4 regions of the Bradyrhizobium sp. 157 genome follow, and region 2 is predicted to be linked to each of the others. Evidence: riboswitches for the same ligand, from Rfam matches in the RefSeq annotation. Region 2 holds a riboswitch; each other region holds the start of a gene.
The links. A riboswitch is a leader RNA that binds a small molecule or an ion and turns the genes downstream of it on or off. The one in region 2 is predicted to bind cobalamin.
Positions count from the first base shown of each region.

Region 1: it holds a riboswitch for cobalamin, as region 2 does, so the genes downstream of both, IVA95_RS20605 (TonB-dependent receptor) here and IVA95_RS04250 (DUF1636 domain-containing protein) in region 2, are expected to answer to the same signal.
Region 3: it holds a riboswitch for cobalamin, as region 2 does, so the genes downstream of both, IVA95_RS21165 (ribonucleoside-diphosphate reductase subunit alpha) here and IVA95_RS04250 (DUF1636 domain-containing protein) in region 2, are expected to answer to the same signal.
Region 4: it holds a riboswitch for cobalamin, as region 2 does, so the genes downstream of both, IVA95_RS23515 (TonB-dependent receptor) here and IVA95_RS04250 (DUF1636 domain-containing protein) in region 2, are expected to answer to the same signal.

Region 1 covers NZ_JADPKF010000077.1:222,138-226,053, reverse strand. Annotated here, with positions in the region: gene IVA95_RS20605 (TonB-dependent receptor) at 1-1,154, opposite strand, end outside; cobalamin riboswitch at 1,266-1,464, opposite strand; gene IVA95_RS20600 (iron ABC transporter permease) at 1,599-2,642, shown strand; gene IVA95_RS20595 (ABC transporter ATP-binding protein) at 2,639-3,421, shown strand; gene IVA95_RS20590 (ABC transporter substrate-binding protein) at 3,421-3,916, shown strand, end outside.
Region 2 covers NZ_JADPKF010000019.1:57,686-61,601, reverse strand. Annotated here, with positions in the region: gene IVA95_RS04260 (cobyric acid synthase) at 1-755, opposite strand, end outside; gene cobO (cob(I)yrinic acid a,c-diamide adenosyltransferase) at 780-1,433, opposite strand; cobalamin riboswitch at 1,469-1,686, shown strand; gene IVA95_RS04250 (DUF1636 domain-containing protein) at 1,779-2,153, shown strand; gene cobW (cobalamin biosynthesis protein CobW) at 2,150-3,184, shown strand; gene cobN (cobaltochelatase subunit CobN) at 3,184-3,916, shown strand, end outside.
Region 3 covers NZ_JADPKF010000079.1:91,792-95,707, forward strand. Annotated here, with positions in the region: gene IVA95_RS21165 (ribonucleoside-diphosphate reductase subunit alpha) at 1-1,890, opposite strand, end outside; cobalamin riboswitch at 2,006-2,226, opposite strand; cobalamin riboswitch at 2,360-2,574, shown strand; gene metE (5-methyltetrahydropteroyltriglutamate--homocysteine S-methyltransferase) at 2,714-3,916, shown strand, end outside.
Region 4 covers NZ_JADPKF010000086.1:92,077-95,992, reverse strand. Annotated here, with positions in the region: gene cobT (nicotinate-nucleotide--dimethylbenzimidazole phosphoribosyltransferase) at 1-737, shown strand, start outside; partial or broken gene IVA95_RS23520 (histidine phosphatase family protein) at 748-1,320, opposite strand; cobalamin riboswitch at 1,441-1,642, shown strand; gene IVA95_RS23515 (TonB-dependent receptor) at 1,757-3,916, shown strand, end outside.

The DNA of each region.
Region 1 (3,916 bases), on a different contig from region 2:
GCAAACGGTATCGCTCCGAAGAATCCGCTTTGCGTTTTCTTGTCTCTGACGCCGCCATCAACAATGAGTTCGGCTCCGTTCCACAGGGTTCTTGTAAAACCGGCAGTAGCGCTGGCGCCCTGCTGATTGCCATAATCGAATGGGGTGGCGGCGCCGCGGCGGTTCGTGACCAGTTCGTTGACGCCAATCGAGGGATCGACGATGCGGCCACCGGGGAGTCCGAGCTTTTGGTCGTCGCCGGTCACCGTCAGGAAGGCCTTGAGATCGGGAGTGGTGTAATTGAGATTGCCGATCCCGTTGCGCTGGTCGAGCGCGTTGTTTTCGCGATAGCCGTCGGACTTGATTGCGTTGCCGTAGAATGAGGTCGACCATGGTCCCGAATTCAGCGCCGTCGAAACCGAGGCCATGCGCTGGTTGAAGGAGCCGATACCGGCCTCTGCGCGCATGGCAACAGGTGGACCGCCGACGCCGTTCTTCAGGACGATATTGATGACGCCGCCGACCGCGTTGTCGCCATACAGCACTGCGCCGCTGTTGCCGCGGGTGATTTCAATGCGCTCGATCGAGTCGCGCGGAATGGTCGAAAAATCGACACCGGCCATGTCGATGTCGTTGAGCCTTCGGCCATTGATGAGCACCAGCGTATTTGAGGTCGCGAAAGCGCCGAATCCGCGCAGGTCGACGCTGGTCTTGGCGCCGTTGACGCCACCAAACAGGCTGGTCAGCTGCACGCCGGGCGTTTGCGCGATGATTTCCTGCAGCGTTTGAGCCGGTGAGTGCGCGATCTCTTCGGCGGTAATAATGGTCGACGCCGAGCCGACGATTCCTGAAAACTGGCGGCCGCCGCTGCCGTCCGCGCCTTGCGAGACGCTCTGGGATGCGGTGTTCGAGCCGATCCCTGCTGCGGGTCTTCCGCCGGTCGACGGCACCGCCGCCGGCACGACGCGGCGCGAGGTCGACGTTTCATTGTAGGTCGGTTTTGCGCGAGTCCGGTTCGGATCGGTGGGCGAGGTTACCTCGATCGGCGGCAACTGCTCCGATGGCCTCTGCTGCGCCTGCGCGCCGGATATGCCAAGGGAAATGATGGGCACCAGGAAACTGGAGGCAAGCCAGAAGCGGCGCTGCCGCTTCGCGACTGTGGTGGTGGAAGACATGGTTTAACCTCGGTATGACGTCAGTGGCACGTCACAGCGAACCAAGTCTCACCATGTGCTTTGAGCAGCTCAGGTGAAGCTAATGTCTGTACTCCCCGACCGACATCTTCGCGTGTGACCACGGCTGACGGCAGGTCTCCTGGCTCGCGGGTCGTTACCCATCGTCGCCTTCCCAGGACCGAGTGCCCAGTGGCATGTGACGAAGGATTCGCCGCTTACAGTTGCGGGGGCAGCCGCGGAATTGGGGGATTTCCCCGCACCGCATTCCCTTTTGATCCCCAAAACGGGAACCGTCGGGAACTATGGTAGAAGTTTGTCAAAGTCCGAGTCAATGCGCCCCGGGGCGTCCCGCGATCCTCACTGGACGAGTGCGCTATTTTTGCCGCATGAGCACGCCTGCCCGCCACCTGTACCGGGGCGAGTAAACCTGCTTTAGGACGATCGATGAGTGTTGAAGCCGTAGCCCTGACCAATGAGGACGCCGCGCGCCGGCGGATCGGCGCGACCGCGGCGCTTGCTGCCCTTGTTGTGCTCCTGATGCTGATCTCGCTCGGCATCGGGCCGGTGCGGCTGTCGCCCCTTGCGGTGGCGCAAGCGCTGTTCGGTGGCGGCAGCGAGGTGGCGCAGGTGATCGTGCGGGAAATCCGCCTGCCCCGCACGCTGCTGGCGCTGGCGATCGGCGCCATCCTCGGGCTGTCGGGCGCGTCGCTGCAGGGCTTGCTGCGCAATCCGCTGGCCTCGCCTTCGCTATTCGGCGCGCCGCAATCAGCGGCGTTCGGCGCGGTGCTGGTGATCGCGCTCGGGTTGGCCGACGTGCGCTCCTATGCGCTGCCGGTCGCCGCGATCATCGCGGCATTCGCTTCGGTGTTCGTGCTGCTCTCGATCGCCGGCCGCAATGCGGGTCTGCTGATCCTCATTCTGTCCGGACTGGCGATTTCGAGCTTTGCGGGCGCTGCCACCGCGCTGGTGATGAACCTCTCCAGTAACCCCTTCGTGGTGCTGGAGATCGCGTTCTGGCTATTGGGCTCGCTGGAGGACCGCAGCTTTCAGCATGTCATGCTCGCGTTTCCCTTCATCATTGCCGGCGCGGTCATGCTGTTCAGCCAGCGCCACGCTTTTCGCGCGCTCAGCCTGGGCGAAGAAACCGCGCAAAGCCTCGGCGTCGATGTGGGGCGTCTACGGCTGTTCGTGATTTCGGGCGTTGCGCTCGGTGTTGGCGGCGCGGTCGCGGTTACCGGCACTATTGGTTTCATCGGCCTGGTCGCGCCGCATCTGATGCGGCCCCTGATCGGCCACGATCCCGGGCGGCTGTTGGTGCCGAGCGCGCTCGCGGGCTCGGCGCTGCTGCTCGCCGCCGATATTGCGGTGCGCATCATTCCCTCGACCTCTGACATCAAGGTCGGCGTGCTGACCTCGATCATCGGCGTGCCGTTCTTTCTCTATCTGATCATGCGCGAACGCCGCGCGCTCGGCGGGGGCGTCGCATGAGTGAGGCTGCGCTGCTGATCGCAAGGAGACTCGGCGTGCGGCTCGCCGGCCGCGTCGTGCTGAAGGACGTTTCGCTGGCGCTGTCGGCGGGACACCTGGTGGCGCTGGTCGGCCCGAATGGCGCTGGCAAAACCACGCTGCTGCGCGCGCTAGCCGGGCTGATCCCCTCCGAAGGCGAGATCACGATCGGCGGCGATGCGCTGGCCTCGCTGCCGCTGCGCGAGCGCGCCAAACGTTTCGGCTATCTGCCGCAGGGGCATCTCGTGCATTGGCCGCTGCCGGCGCGCGATATCGTGGCGCTCGGGCGTTACCCGCATGGCGCAACCGATCCGGCGCGGCTGTCGCCCAGGGATGCCGAGGCCGTGCTGCGCGCGATGCAGGCGGTCGACGTGATGGAATTCAGCGATCGCCGCGTCACCGAATTATCCGGCGGCGAACGCAGCCGCGTCGCGTTGGCGCGCGCGCTGGCGGTGGAAGCGCCGATCATTCTGGCCGACGAGCCGACCGCCTCGCTCGACCCCCGCCACCAGATCGATGTCATGAGGAACTTGCGCGCGACCGCGGACAAGGGCGTGCTGGTCATCGTGGTGACGCACGATTTAGGCCTCGCTGCGCGGTTTGCCGACCATGTGCTGGTGCTGAAGGAAGGCAATCTAGTGTCGCGGGGCACACCGAGCGAGGCGTTATCGGAGCAGGTGATGGCGGACGTATTTCGGATCAGCGCCTACCGCGCGGAATATCAGCGCGAGGCGGTGATCGTGCCCTGGGCGGATATCTGATGCGACGGTTCGGCGTTCTTGTTGCGATCGCCGCATTGGCGATGTCAGGCGGCGCAGTATTCGCAGCCAGCCCTCCGCGTATGGTGTCGATGAATGTCTGCAGCGATCAGTTGCTGCTGACGTTGGCCGACCCCGAGCAGATTTTGGGCCTCAGCCGCTTCGCACGCGACGGCTGGCAATCGCAGGCGGGTGACATCAGCCGCTATCCGGTATTATCAGGCGCGGCCGAGGACGTGCTGCTGCTCAAGCCGGACCTGGTCATCGCCAGCGCGTTTGATAAGCGCTCGACGCGGGAGCTGTTGAAGGCGAAGGGGCTTCATCTTGCCGAGCTCGCCGTGCCGCGAAACCTCGACGAAGCCCGAGCGCAGATCCGCGAAGTCGGCGACATGACCGGGCACCCCGATCGCGCGGCTGCCGAAATCGCGCGGCTCGACGCCGCGCTAGCGCGCGCCCGCCGTGCCGCCGCCGAGCGGCATTATCGCGTGCTGCCGCTGT
Region 2 (3,916 bases):
ATCTTGCACTTGCCTGCCTTGCGTGCGCCGGCAAGCCCAAGCGCGTCTTCGGCCGGAAGTTCGCTAGCGCGAGCGAAGTAGGGAAGGACCCCAAGTCCCGGCCATGATGTGCGCGCCTCGATCAGCCGGTAACCGTCCTCAAACAGTGACGGATCGCCGCGGAACTTGTTGATTAAGAAGCCGCGGATCATGGCCGCATCTTCGGGATCGAGCACGGCCTTAATTCCGACGAGCTGCGCAATTACGCCGCCGCGGTCAATATCGCCGACCAGCACGACGGGAACGTCGGCCTTGCGGGCAAAGCCCATATTCGCGATATCCGCGGGCCTAAGATTGACCTCGGCGGGGCTGCCGGCGCCCTCGACCAGTACTAGATCGGCGCGATTCTTCAAACGGGCGAAACTCTCGAGAACCGGCGCCATCAGCGATGGCTTCATCGCAGCGTATGCACGCGCGCGCAGCGTCGCCACGCGGCGTCCGTGCACGATGATCTGGGCGCCGACATCGGTTTCCGGCTTCAGCAAAACCGGATTCATATCGGTATGCGGCTCGACACCTGCGGCCTGCGCCTGCAATGCCTGCGCGCGTCCGATCTCGCCGCCATCAACGGTCACGGCGGCATTGTTCGACATGTTCTGCGGCTTGAACGGCAGCACCCGATTGCCGCGCCGGGTCGCAGCGCGCGCAAGGCCGGCAACGATGAGCGACTTGCCCACGTCCGAACCCGCTCCCTGGATCATCAATGCGCGCGCCATCGAATCCAACTCCCGATTGTTTGGTCAGAACTCAACGCCGGGCTGGGCTTTGATGCCGGATCGGAAGGGATGCTTCACCAGCGTCATCTCCGTGACGAGGTCGGCGGCGTCGATCAATTCCTGCTTGGCATTGCGTCCGGTGAAGACGACATGCGTCATTGGCGGCTTTGCATTCTTAAGGAACTCTATGACCTCTCCGATCTCCAGATAGTCGTATCGAAGCGCAATGTTGATCTCGTCGAGAATCACCATGCGCAAGCCTTCATCGGCGATCAGCTGCTTGGCCTTTTCCCATGCGGTGCGGGCGGCGGCGATGTCGCGGGCGCGGTCCTGCGTTTCCCAGGTAAAGCCTTCCCCCATCGAATGGAATTGGCACAGTTCGCCAAAATGCCCGGTGAGCAAGCGGCGCTCGCCAGTGTCCCATGCACCCTTAATGAACTGTACCACGGCGCAGGGAAAGCCATGCGCAACGCACCGCAAGATCATGCCGAAGGCCGAGGAAGATTTTCCCTTGCCCGACCCGGTGTGGACAATGATGAGTCCCTTCTCTCCGCTCTTGGTGGCCATCATCCGGTCGCGCGCCGCCTTCTTCTTGGCCATTTTTGCCGCATGGCGGGCATCCAATGCGATTTCGGAGAGCGCAGTTTCGTCATCAGCGGCATCAGATCCGGAAGTCATCTGCACGTCCTTCTTGACAAGTTGCACGCTTGGGCAAATGGTGGGGTGGCGTTGGTTCCTGTCCTACGACAGGCGAAGAGGGAATGCGATAGGACTCTAGCGTCGAAGCTTGAGTCTGAAGCGCAGCCGCCCCCGCGACCGTGACCGGAGAGATCTCCAAAAGCCACTGACCCGTTCGGGGTTGGGAAGGAGGAGATCGAGGGAAAAACCTGCTCCGCAAGCCGGGAGACCTGCCAGCGCAACGATCGACCACCGGCGGACGGGGTGTTCCGCGACGGGGAGCGAACCCGTGCGTCATTGGTTCGCTTACCTCATCGCCTCCGCCAAAATTGTTTGAGAAGGGCGATGACCGTCACGCTTCACGTCTGCATCACCTGCCGTGCCGGGCAGGCCTTAAGAGAAGGCGAAATCACACCGGGCGCGCGTCTACACAGCGCTATCCTCGAGACTGGCGTGCCGGAGGGCGTCATCGTTGTTCCGGTCGAATGCCTGTCGGCTTGCAGCCAAGGCTGCTCGATTGCGCTCTCTGGAATTCGGCGCTGGTCTTATGTCTACGGTCGCTTGTCCGATGCAAACGCGCCGGATGTGCTTGCCGGGGCTGCCGCCTACGCGGCGGCGCCAGATGGTATTGTGCCCTGGCGCAGCCGGCCGGAGATCTTCCGCAAGCAATCGCTTGCCCGTATTCCACCGATCGCTCTCCTGCCGGAGGCCGCAGAATGAATACGCTCGCCAAGGTTCCGGTGACCGTCGTCACTGGTTTTCTCGGGTCGGGCAAGACTACGCTGATCCAGAACCTGATCACCAACGCGAACGGCAAAAAGCTTGCGGTGCTCGTCAACGAATTCGGCAGCGAGGGCGTCGACGGCGAGATCCTGAAATCCTGCGCCGACGCCAGCTGCCCTGCCGAGAACATCCTTGAGCTCGCCAATGGCTGCATCTGCTGTACAGTCGCCGACGATTTCATCCCCGCCATGGAGCAGCTACTCTCGCGCCGCGTGAGGCCTGATCATATTGTGATCGAGACATCGGGCCTGGCTTTGCCGAAGCCGCTTCTCAAGGCGTTCGACTGGCCGGAGATCCGTTCACGAATCACGGTCGACGGCGTTATTGCGCTTGCGGATGCCGAGGCCGTGGCGGCCGGTCGCTTTGCGCCGGACCCTGCCGCAGTGGAAGCGCAGCGTTCGGCCGATCAAAACCTCGATCACGAGACGCCGCTGTCGGAAGTATTCGAAGATCAGATCGCGTGTGCGGATATCGTGCTGCTTACCAAGGCGGACCTTGCAGGCGAGGCAGGACTTGAAGCGGCCAAGGCGGCGATCGCCGCCGAAATGCCGCGTCGCGTGCCGATGCTGCCTGTAGTCAACGGTGCAGTCGATGCGCGTGTGATCCTTGGTCTCGAAGCGGCCGCTGAGGACGATCTCGCCGCGCGACCTTCTCATCACGACGGCGAAGAAGAGCACGAACACAACGATTTTGCTTCAGTAGTCGTCGAGCTCCCTGAAGTTGCTGACGTGGATGCGCTGGTCGAATCGATCCGGCGGCTTGCGCGTGAGCAGAACGTTTTGCGCGCTAAGGGATATATCGCGGTCGCGGGCAAGCCGATGCGATTGCTGCTGCAATCGGTCGGCGAGCGGGTGGGGCATCAGTTCGATATGCCCTGGGGAACGCGGCCAAGGCGGTCGAAGCTGGTTGTGATCGGTGAACACGATGATATCGATGAGGCGGGCATCAGGGCGGGACTCGGTATTTGATGCACGTCGTCTTTCGCGAGAGCCGAGGTCTTTCGGAGACCGCGATCCCTAGGGATCTCGACCAGGACCCGGCCGACCTTGTCGTGCTCTCGTTCTCGGACAGCGATCTCGCCGCGTTCGCCTCCGGCTGGCGTCGCAGCCGTGCCGGCCTGCCGTCGCTGAGGCTCGCGAACCTTGCGGAGCTGCGTCATCCCCTGTCGGTCGACACCTATATCGAGCGGACGCTGTCGCACGCGCGCGGCATTTTGGTGCGCCTGATCGGCGGTGAGTCCTACTGGTCATATGGGCTGGCTGCCTTACATCAACTCGCGAAGGACCGCGACATCGCGCTTGCGGTGCTCCCGGCGGACCGTCGCGACGATTCGCGCCTGGATGCGCTCTCGACAGTGCCCGTATCGACGCTCAGACGGCTGAAGGCGTTCTGCGACAAGGGCGGAACGATTGCGGCGCAGGCTGCAATCGCCCAACTCGCACTAGTCTCGGGTCTCTATGCGGGACCTGTCGTCGGCGAGGTCGAAAATCCCGAGATCGGTTTCTACGATCCGCGTCGTGGTGCAATCGAGGCGCCGCCAAACAACCCCGCTTGTGGGCCGCGTGCGCTCGTCACCTTCTATCGCTCCTATCTCACCGCGGCGGATACCGCCCCGGTCGACGCGCTGATCACGGCCCTGCGGAAGAAGGGTTTTGATGCCTATGGCGTGTTCGTCACCTCGCTAAAGGCGGCCGGTGTGG
Region 3 (3,916 bases), on a different contig from region 2:
AATGGTCACGCTGCGCTTCAGCCGCGCCTCATCCAGCCGGCCTTCCCGCACGTGGTTGAGCAGGTTGATCGAGCCGAGATTGCAGACGGCGGTCTCGTCGTCGGACGTATTGAGCGTGATCTCGGTGCAGAGGTTTGAAGAATGAATCACGCCAGCATGGCGCTGCGGCGAGCGTAGATTGCAGGGATCCTTGAACGTGATCCAGGGATGCCCGGTCTCGAACAGCATGGTCAGCATTCTGCGCCAGAGATCGGTGGCGCGGATCTGCTTGAACACGCGGATATCGCCCCGCGCCGCCTTGGCTTCGTAAGCCGCGTAACGCTCGGCGAATGCCTCGCCGTAGAGGTCATGCAGATCGGGCGTCTCGTCCGGCGAGAACAGCGTCCATTCGCCGTCGGCCTCGACGCGCTGCATGAACAGGTCGGGCACCCAGTTCGCCGTGTTCATGTCATGGGTGCGGCGGCGATCGTCGCCGGTGTTCTTGCGCAGGTCCAAAAATTCCTCGATGTCGATGTGCCAGGTTTCGAGATAGGCGCAGACCGCGCCTTTGCGTTTGCCGCCCTGGTTGACGGCGATCGCGGTGTCGTTGGCCACCTTTAGAAACGGCACCACGCCCTGGCTTTCGCCATTGGTTCCCTTGATGTGCGCGCCGAGCCCACGCACGCGGGTCCAGTCGTTGCCGAGCCCACCGGAATATTTTGCGAGCAGCGCATTGTCCTTGACCGACTTGAAGATGCCGTCGAGGTCGTCGGCGATGGTGGTGAGAAAGCAGGACGACAATTGCGGCCGCAGCGTGCCGGAATTGAAAAGCGTCGGCGTCGAGGCCATGAAGTCGAACGACGACAGCAAATCGTAGAACTCGATCGCGCGCGCCTCGCGGTCGATCTCGCGGATCGCCAGCCCCATCGCGACCCGCATGAAGAACGCCTGCGGCAGCTCGATGCGATTGCCGTGCACATGCAGGAAATAGCGGTCGTACAGCGTCTGCAGACCCAGAAACTGGAACGCCAGGTCGCGTTCCGGCTTCAATGCCGCGGCAAGCTTTTTCAGGTCGAAGCGCGCCAGATCGGGATCGAGCAGTTCGGCCTTGATGCCGGCCTTGATGTAGGCCGGAAAGTACTCGCCGTAGCGCTCGGCCATCTCGGCCTGCGATGCGCTGCTCGGCGTATTATGCACGAAAGACAGCACCTCGGTGCGCAGCTTGTCGAGCAAGAGCCGCGCGCTCACATAGGCGTAGTTCGGCTCCTGCTCCACCAGCGTGCGCGCGGCCATCACCGACGCCAGCGCCAGTTCGTCCTCGCTGATGGCGTCATAGAGATTGCGCTGCGTCTCGGCGAGCACCGCGGTGGCGCCGACGCCCTGAAGGCCAGTGCAGGCTTCTTCGATGATCAGCGTCAGCCGCGCGATATCGAGCGGGACCTGCACGCCACTGGCCAGCGTGACACGTAACGAGGGCTTCCCCGATGGCTGGGCGGCCATGGCCGCGTCCTGTCCGGCACGCTGGCGCGTGCGTTCCTCGCGATAGAGCACATAGGCGCGCGCGACCTTGTGATGCTCGCTGCGCATCAAGGCGAGCTCGACCTGGTCCTGCACGTCCTCGATATGAAAGGTGCGGCCCTCGCTCATCCGGCGCGACAGCGCGCCGACGACTTCGGCGGTCAATTGCTCGACGATTTCATGCACCCGGCGGGAGGCCGCCGCGCCATGTCCCTCGACCGCGAGAAACGCCTTGGTCATCGCGACCGAAATCTTGCTGGCGTCGAATTTCGAAACCGTGCCGTTGCGACGAATCACCTGCATCGGCGGCTGCGCTTCCGAGGCGGCAAGCGATTCGGGCAGCAATCGGAGGAATGGAGCGGCGCTGGCTTCGCGATCGAGAGAGAGTGACATCAAGAGACCCCGTGATGGTGTTGGGGCTGGATGTCAGAGAGGACGCTGCTTCAAGTGCACGGGCTGGAAATGCCGGCATGAATCTGCAAGCGCCGCCGGGACACCCCGCCCGTGGACGTTTTTTCGGTGTCGCGGCAGGTCTCCTGGCTCGCAGGTCGCCGTTGTCCCCGTGTCTTCCCAATGCGATGCCGCATCAGTGACGTAAGATTCGGAAACAACTCACTGCTTACAGTTGCGGGGGCAGCGCCGGATTCTCGCGCATTACGCGCGATACACCGGCTTCCCTCTTAGCCACCATGTGTTGGGTCATGGCGGACCGTGACAGCTATATCTCGTGTTATTCGCGTCCGCCTGTCAATGGGAAGAGCAGGTGATGTGCAAGAATTTCGGCGAGGGAACTCTCGGCTGTGAACAACGATTACAACGCGCCGGCGAATATCGCCGAGTTGACGCGCCTGCCGCGTTGCCGATAAGTGGACCCTGTCGTGGTTCTTCGGGAGACGTTCTTCCGAAGCTAAGAGGGAAGCCGGTGCGGCCGAAAAGCCAAAGCCGGAGCTGCCCCCGCAACTGTAAGCGGCGAGCCGCTGTCCAATGAAGTCACTGAAGCCTCACGAGGTTTCGGGAAGGCCGGACAGCAGCATTGACCCGCGAGCCAGGAGACCTGCCTCGACAACATACACGTCCTCGGGCGGGGTGTCCCGGTGGTGCGGTTGCGATTTTCCGCGCGCGCTCTGCCGTTCGCGAAAATCCAGACGTGTCACTTCGGCCTTTGCCCCCAACTTTTGGGGTTAAGCCAATGTCTGGTTCTACGTCTTCTTCCACAATCTCCACTTCCTCACTTCCCGTTGCCTCCCTTGGCACGCCGCGCATCGGTCCGCGCCGCGAGCTGAAATTCGCGCTGGAGAGTTTCTGGTCGGGCGCAACCGACGAGAGGGCGCTGATCGAAACCAGCGTCGGGCTTCGCGCCGCCAACTGGGCGCGCCAGAAAAAGCTTGGCGTCACCGTGATCCCGTCGAACGATTTCTCGTTCTACGACCAGGTGCTCGACACATCCGTGATGGTTGGTGCGATTCCGGAAATCTATCGCTGGAACGGCGGGCCGGTCTCCCTCGCGACTTACTTTGCGATGGCACGCGGCGCGCAAGGCAAGGCGCGTGAAGCGAGCTGCGGCCATATCAATCACGGACACGACGCCGCGCATGGCGTGCCGGCGCTCGAGATGACAAAATGGTTCGACACCAACTACCACTACATGGTGCCCGAACTGGCCAAGGATCAGAAATTTGTCCTCGCCTCGCGCAAGCCGATCGAGGAATACGAGGAAGCCAAGGCGCTGGGTTATCAGACCCGCCCTGTGCTGGTCGGGCCGGTCACGTTTCTCAAACTCGCCAAGAGCAAGAATGCCGGTTTCAATCCGCTGTCCCTGCTTGATCGCTTGGTGCCGGTTTACATCGAGGTCCTGCGCGAACTCGCCTATCGCGGCGCGAAATGGGTGCAGATCGACGAGCCATGTCTCGTGCTCGATCTCGACGTCGTCGCCCGGCAGGCACTGCATTATGCCTATGCGGAGATCGCGAGCGCAGTACCGCAGCTCAAGATCATGCTGGCGACCTATTTTGGCGGGCTGGGCGCCAACCGCGACCTCGCGCTGTCCCTTCCCATCGCCGGCCTGCATCTCGATCTGGTGCGCGCGCCGGAGCAGATCGACGAGCTCGCCGGTTTTCCTGATGACCGCGTGCTGTCGCTCGGAATCATCGACGGCCGTAACATCTGGCGCGCTGATTTGAGCCGGCTTCTCGACCGGTTTGAGCCCGTGATCGCCAAACTTGGCAAGCATCGTGTGCAGAGCGCCCCCTCCTGTTCGCTACTGCATGTCCCGATCGACCTCTCACTTGAGACCGGGCTCGATCCCGAAATCAAAAGCTGGCTGGCATTTTCGGTGCAGAAGCTCGAGGAACTGGCCGCGCTCGGAACGGCGCTCGCCAGCGGCCGCGCAGCGGTCGAGGCCACTCTGAAAGCCTCAGAC
Region 4 (3,916 bases), on a different contig from region 2:
TAGGTCTCGAAGTCGTCGACGCCGGCACGTTGGCGGGAGCGCCGCTGGCGGGTGTCGTCACCGACAAGCCGCGCTGTGGCAGCCGCGATTTCAGTGTGGAGGCGGCGCTTAACCCGAGCGAGCTGGCGTTCGCCTTTGAATGCGGCCGGCGCGCGGTGCTGCGCGCGGAGGCCGGGCATCCTGATCTACTCATCTTCGGAGAAATGGGGATCGGCAACACCACGACCTCGGCAGCAATCGCTTCGGCCCTGCTCGGCGTGAGCGCCGAAGAGATCGCAGGTAGCGGAACCGGCGTCGATACCGCCGGCCGGGCCCGCAAGGCGCGGCTGGTTGATGCCGCGCTGGCCCTGCACAGGCTTGCGGGGGCTTCTGCCGAAAAGATCTTGTGTGCAGTTGGGGGTCTCGAGATCGCCGCCATCTGCGGTGCGATCATCGCAGCCGCGCAGCGGCGCATTCCGGTCCTGATCGACGGCTTCATCGTGTCAGCTGGAGCGCTCGCGGCGGTGCGTCTCAATCCGTCGTGTCAGCCATATCTCTTGCCCTCCCACCAATCGGCGGAGCAGGGACATCGCCTGATTCTTCGCGCGCTCAACGTCCATCCTCTGGTCAGCCTGGACCTGAGGCTCGGCGAGGGATCTGGTGCCGCGCTCGTACTGCCGCTGGTGCGGCTCGCATGCGCCCTGCACAACGGCATGGCGACCTTTGCGCAAGCCAACGTGCCGGATCGGCCGGCCTGATGACGGCGCTTCAAGCAGCGCGCTGATTGACCGATAGCACCCGCCAGCCATTCGACAGCCGATCGATGCGAGTGAGGAAGAGCGGGTCGATGACGAAGCGGAGGGCAGCCTACGGGGTGAGGTCAAGTGCGATGCACAGCGCAGCGCGGATGGTGCCGGAATGGACGACAAGGATTGCCGGTCCGGTCCCGATCTGATCGAGGCCCTGCCGAACCCTGACAATCTGATCTTCAAAGCTTTCGCCGCCCGGCGGCCGGGAGCGAGCCGGATCGCTCCAGAACTTTGCGTAGCCTTCGCGGCCGGCAGCGGCGAGATCGTCGTGGCGCTGCCCGGTCCAGTCGCCAAAATCCTGCTCGCGGAATTCGGGCACCAGGATCGGGTCACGCCCCAGCGCACGCGCCGTGTCGACGGTTCGTCGCGACGGGCTTGCGTAGCTTGCGGCGTCCTGCGGCAGATGCCGTCTCAGCGCTTCAAGTTGCGTCCGGTCGTTGAGATCCGCGGGGGCGTCCGAGGCATGGATCGTCCCTGCGACGCCATTGACGACGGCATGCCGGACCAGCCAGAGGAAGGTGTCCCCTTCCATTCAACGTCTCCACCTACGTCAGAGCAGTAACGCGATAGCACGCTCCGGTAAGCAATTGTCAATGTAGAGATCGCTGCGACAAGGACACCGAGACTGCACATTGACTCCGTGCTCGTCTTAATCCTAGATGCACGCGACGGTTTCCCCTTACGGGGGTGAAAAGGGAATGCGGTGCGAGGAGGTTTCCTCAATGCCGTAGCTGCCCCCGCAACTGTGAGCGGAGAATGTTGCGTCACGAGCCACTGGGCATCTCGGTCCCGGGAAGGCGACGCAAGGTAACGACCCGCAAGCCAGGAGACCTGCCGTCAGCCGTGGTCACACGCGAAGATATCGGTCGGGGAGTACAGACATTCGGCTTCACCCGAGGCTTAGCAAGCTGGAGGTTGAGACCTGGGTCGCTGTGACGTGCCACTGACGTCATACCGAGGTATCAACCATGTCGTCTCTTCGTGCCGCCCGGTCGGGCCAATTCTTGCTCGCATCCGGCGTTCTCTCTTATTTTGCTTCCCTCGACATCTCCGTGGCCTGGGCGCAACAGGCGAGCTCCCGTGAGCAATTGCCACCCGTCGAGATTTATCCGGGTGCCGATCAGAAGCGCAGACCGGCAAGGCCGGCCGGTCGCGACGAACGCGGCGCGCGCCATACGGCGGCAAGCAGAGCCACGTCCGCCGCGACAGCACCGAAGCCTGATGAGCAAGCAATGCAGACGCCGCCGAACACGAACGCTGTCGCCAAGGGCGCTTCGCGTCTTGGCCTGACCGTGCGCGAGATTCCGGCAACCGTCGAGGTGATTTCAGCTGAGACGATCCGTGAGCAAGGCTATCGGACGGTGTCGGAAGTCGCGCAAGGCGCGGTCGGCGTGACGTCCGGTGACAATCCGGCCGAGCCCTCGGCCTTCTCGATGCGCGGCTTCACCAACAGCCAGATCAACGTGCTCTACAACGGCATCAAGATCGGTCCGCAGAACATGACGTCGCGTATCATGGATGCGGCCAATCTCAAGGCAGTGGAGTTTCTGAAGGGACCAGCCTCACTGTTGTCGGGCGAGGGTGCCGCCGGCGGTGCGGTCAATTTCGTGACCAAGCAGCCGCACATCGGGCCGATCCGGAACGAGGCGTACTTCTCCTATGACTCGCTGAATTCGTTCCGGAGCTACTACGGCTCCGGCGGCAGCACCAACATCCAGGGCCTGGACTACCGGTCCGACATCAGCCGCTCCTCACTCAACGGTTTTGCCGATGACACCAACACGAAGACGCTCGACGTATCGGGCCAACTGAATTACCGCATATCCGATAATCTCAAGGTCTGGGGCGCCATCGAATACAAGGAGGACCGTTCGAGGGCCTATTGGGGCGTGCCGCTCGTTCCGGTCGCCTTCAGCGGATCCCATGCCACAGCCGGCATTGTCTCCGGGAGCTACGTCTCGAACTACAACGGATCGAACCTGGGGCCCGTCACGATCGACGACCGCACCTTCAACAACAACTACAACGTTCTCGATAATCGTAACGTGGCGAAGGAGGTGTGGCTTCGCGGCGGCTTCGAGCTCAGGCTCGCACCCGGTCTGACCCTGAAGAGCCAGGCCTATGGCTATGGCGCCGAGCGCGAGTGGCTCAACAACGAAGTTGAGGCGTTCAACGCCAATTCGAACCTGGTCGATCGCGAGCGCTTCTACGTGGCGCATCGCCAGAAGCTCGCAGGCAACATCACCGACTTGACCTGGGATGCGAACATCGTCGGTATGGATAACCGCCTCGTGACGACGGTTGCGGCGAGCGGCCTCGATTTCGTCCGCCCGGGTGCCGCCAACTTCCCCCACGACCTGGTCGCGCTGGTCGATCCCGCGCGTGGATACTACGGCCTGCTGACGACGCAGCGACAGACCGCTCGAATCGACAATGAGTCCCTGTCGTTCGAGGATCGCCTTAAGATCACACGGACATTTGCTCTGGTCGGTGGCCTGCGCATGGAGCATATCGGGCTCGACCGGAATTCGACCGACGCGAACGGCGTGGTGAAGACGGGCTTTCCCTTCTCGAAATCCTGGATGCCGGTGACGGGCCGCATCGGCTACACTTGGGAGGCCGTTCCCGGCCTGACGTTCTTCAGCCAATACGCGACGGGTGCAGACGTGTCGGCCAATAACATTTTTCTGCTCGGGCCGCTCCAGCCGCTCGACCTGACAACGTCGCGGACCTATGAAACCGGCGTGAAGCATCTGTTCTGGGACAACCGGGCGGAGTGGTCGTTCTCAGCCTTCGATATCCTGCGCAAGAATGTCTATGCGGCGGCCGGCGGCATGCAGCTCAACTTCGCCGGACGGCAGGAATCGAAGGGCGTGGAGCTCGCAGCCTCCATGCGCCTGACGGAAGCCTGGCGTGTGTGGGGCAACATCGCCTATATCGACGCGCGCTATGCCGACTACAATTTTGCTGGTGGCTCGTTTTCCGGGAATACGCCGCCGAACGTGCCGCGCGTCGTCGCGAACGCCGGCGCGTCCTACCGGTTCTTCACGCCGTGGCCGGTCGAGCTCGGGGTGATCGGCCGCCATGTCGGCGATCGCTACAATACCGATGCCAACACCGTGACGATG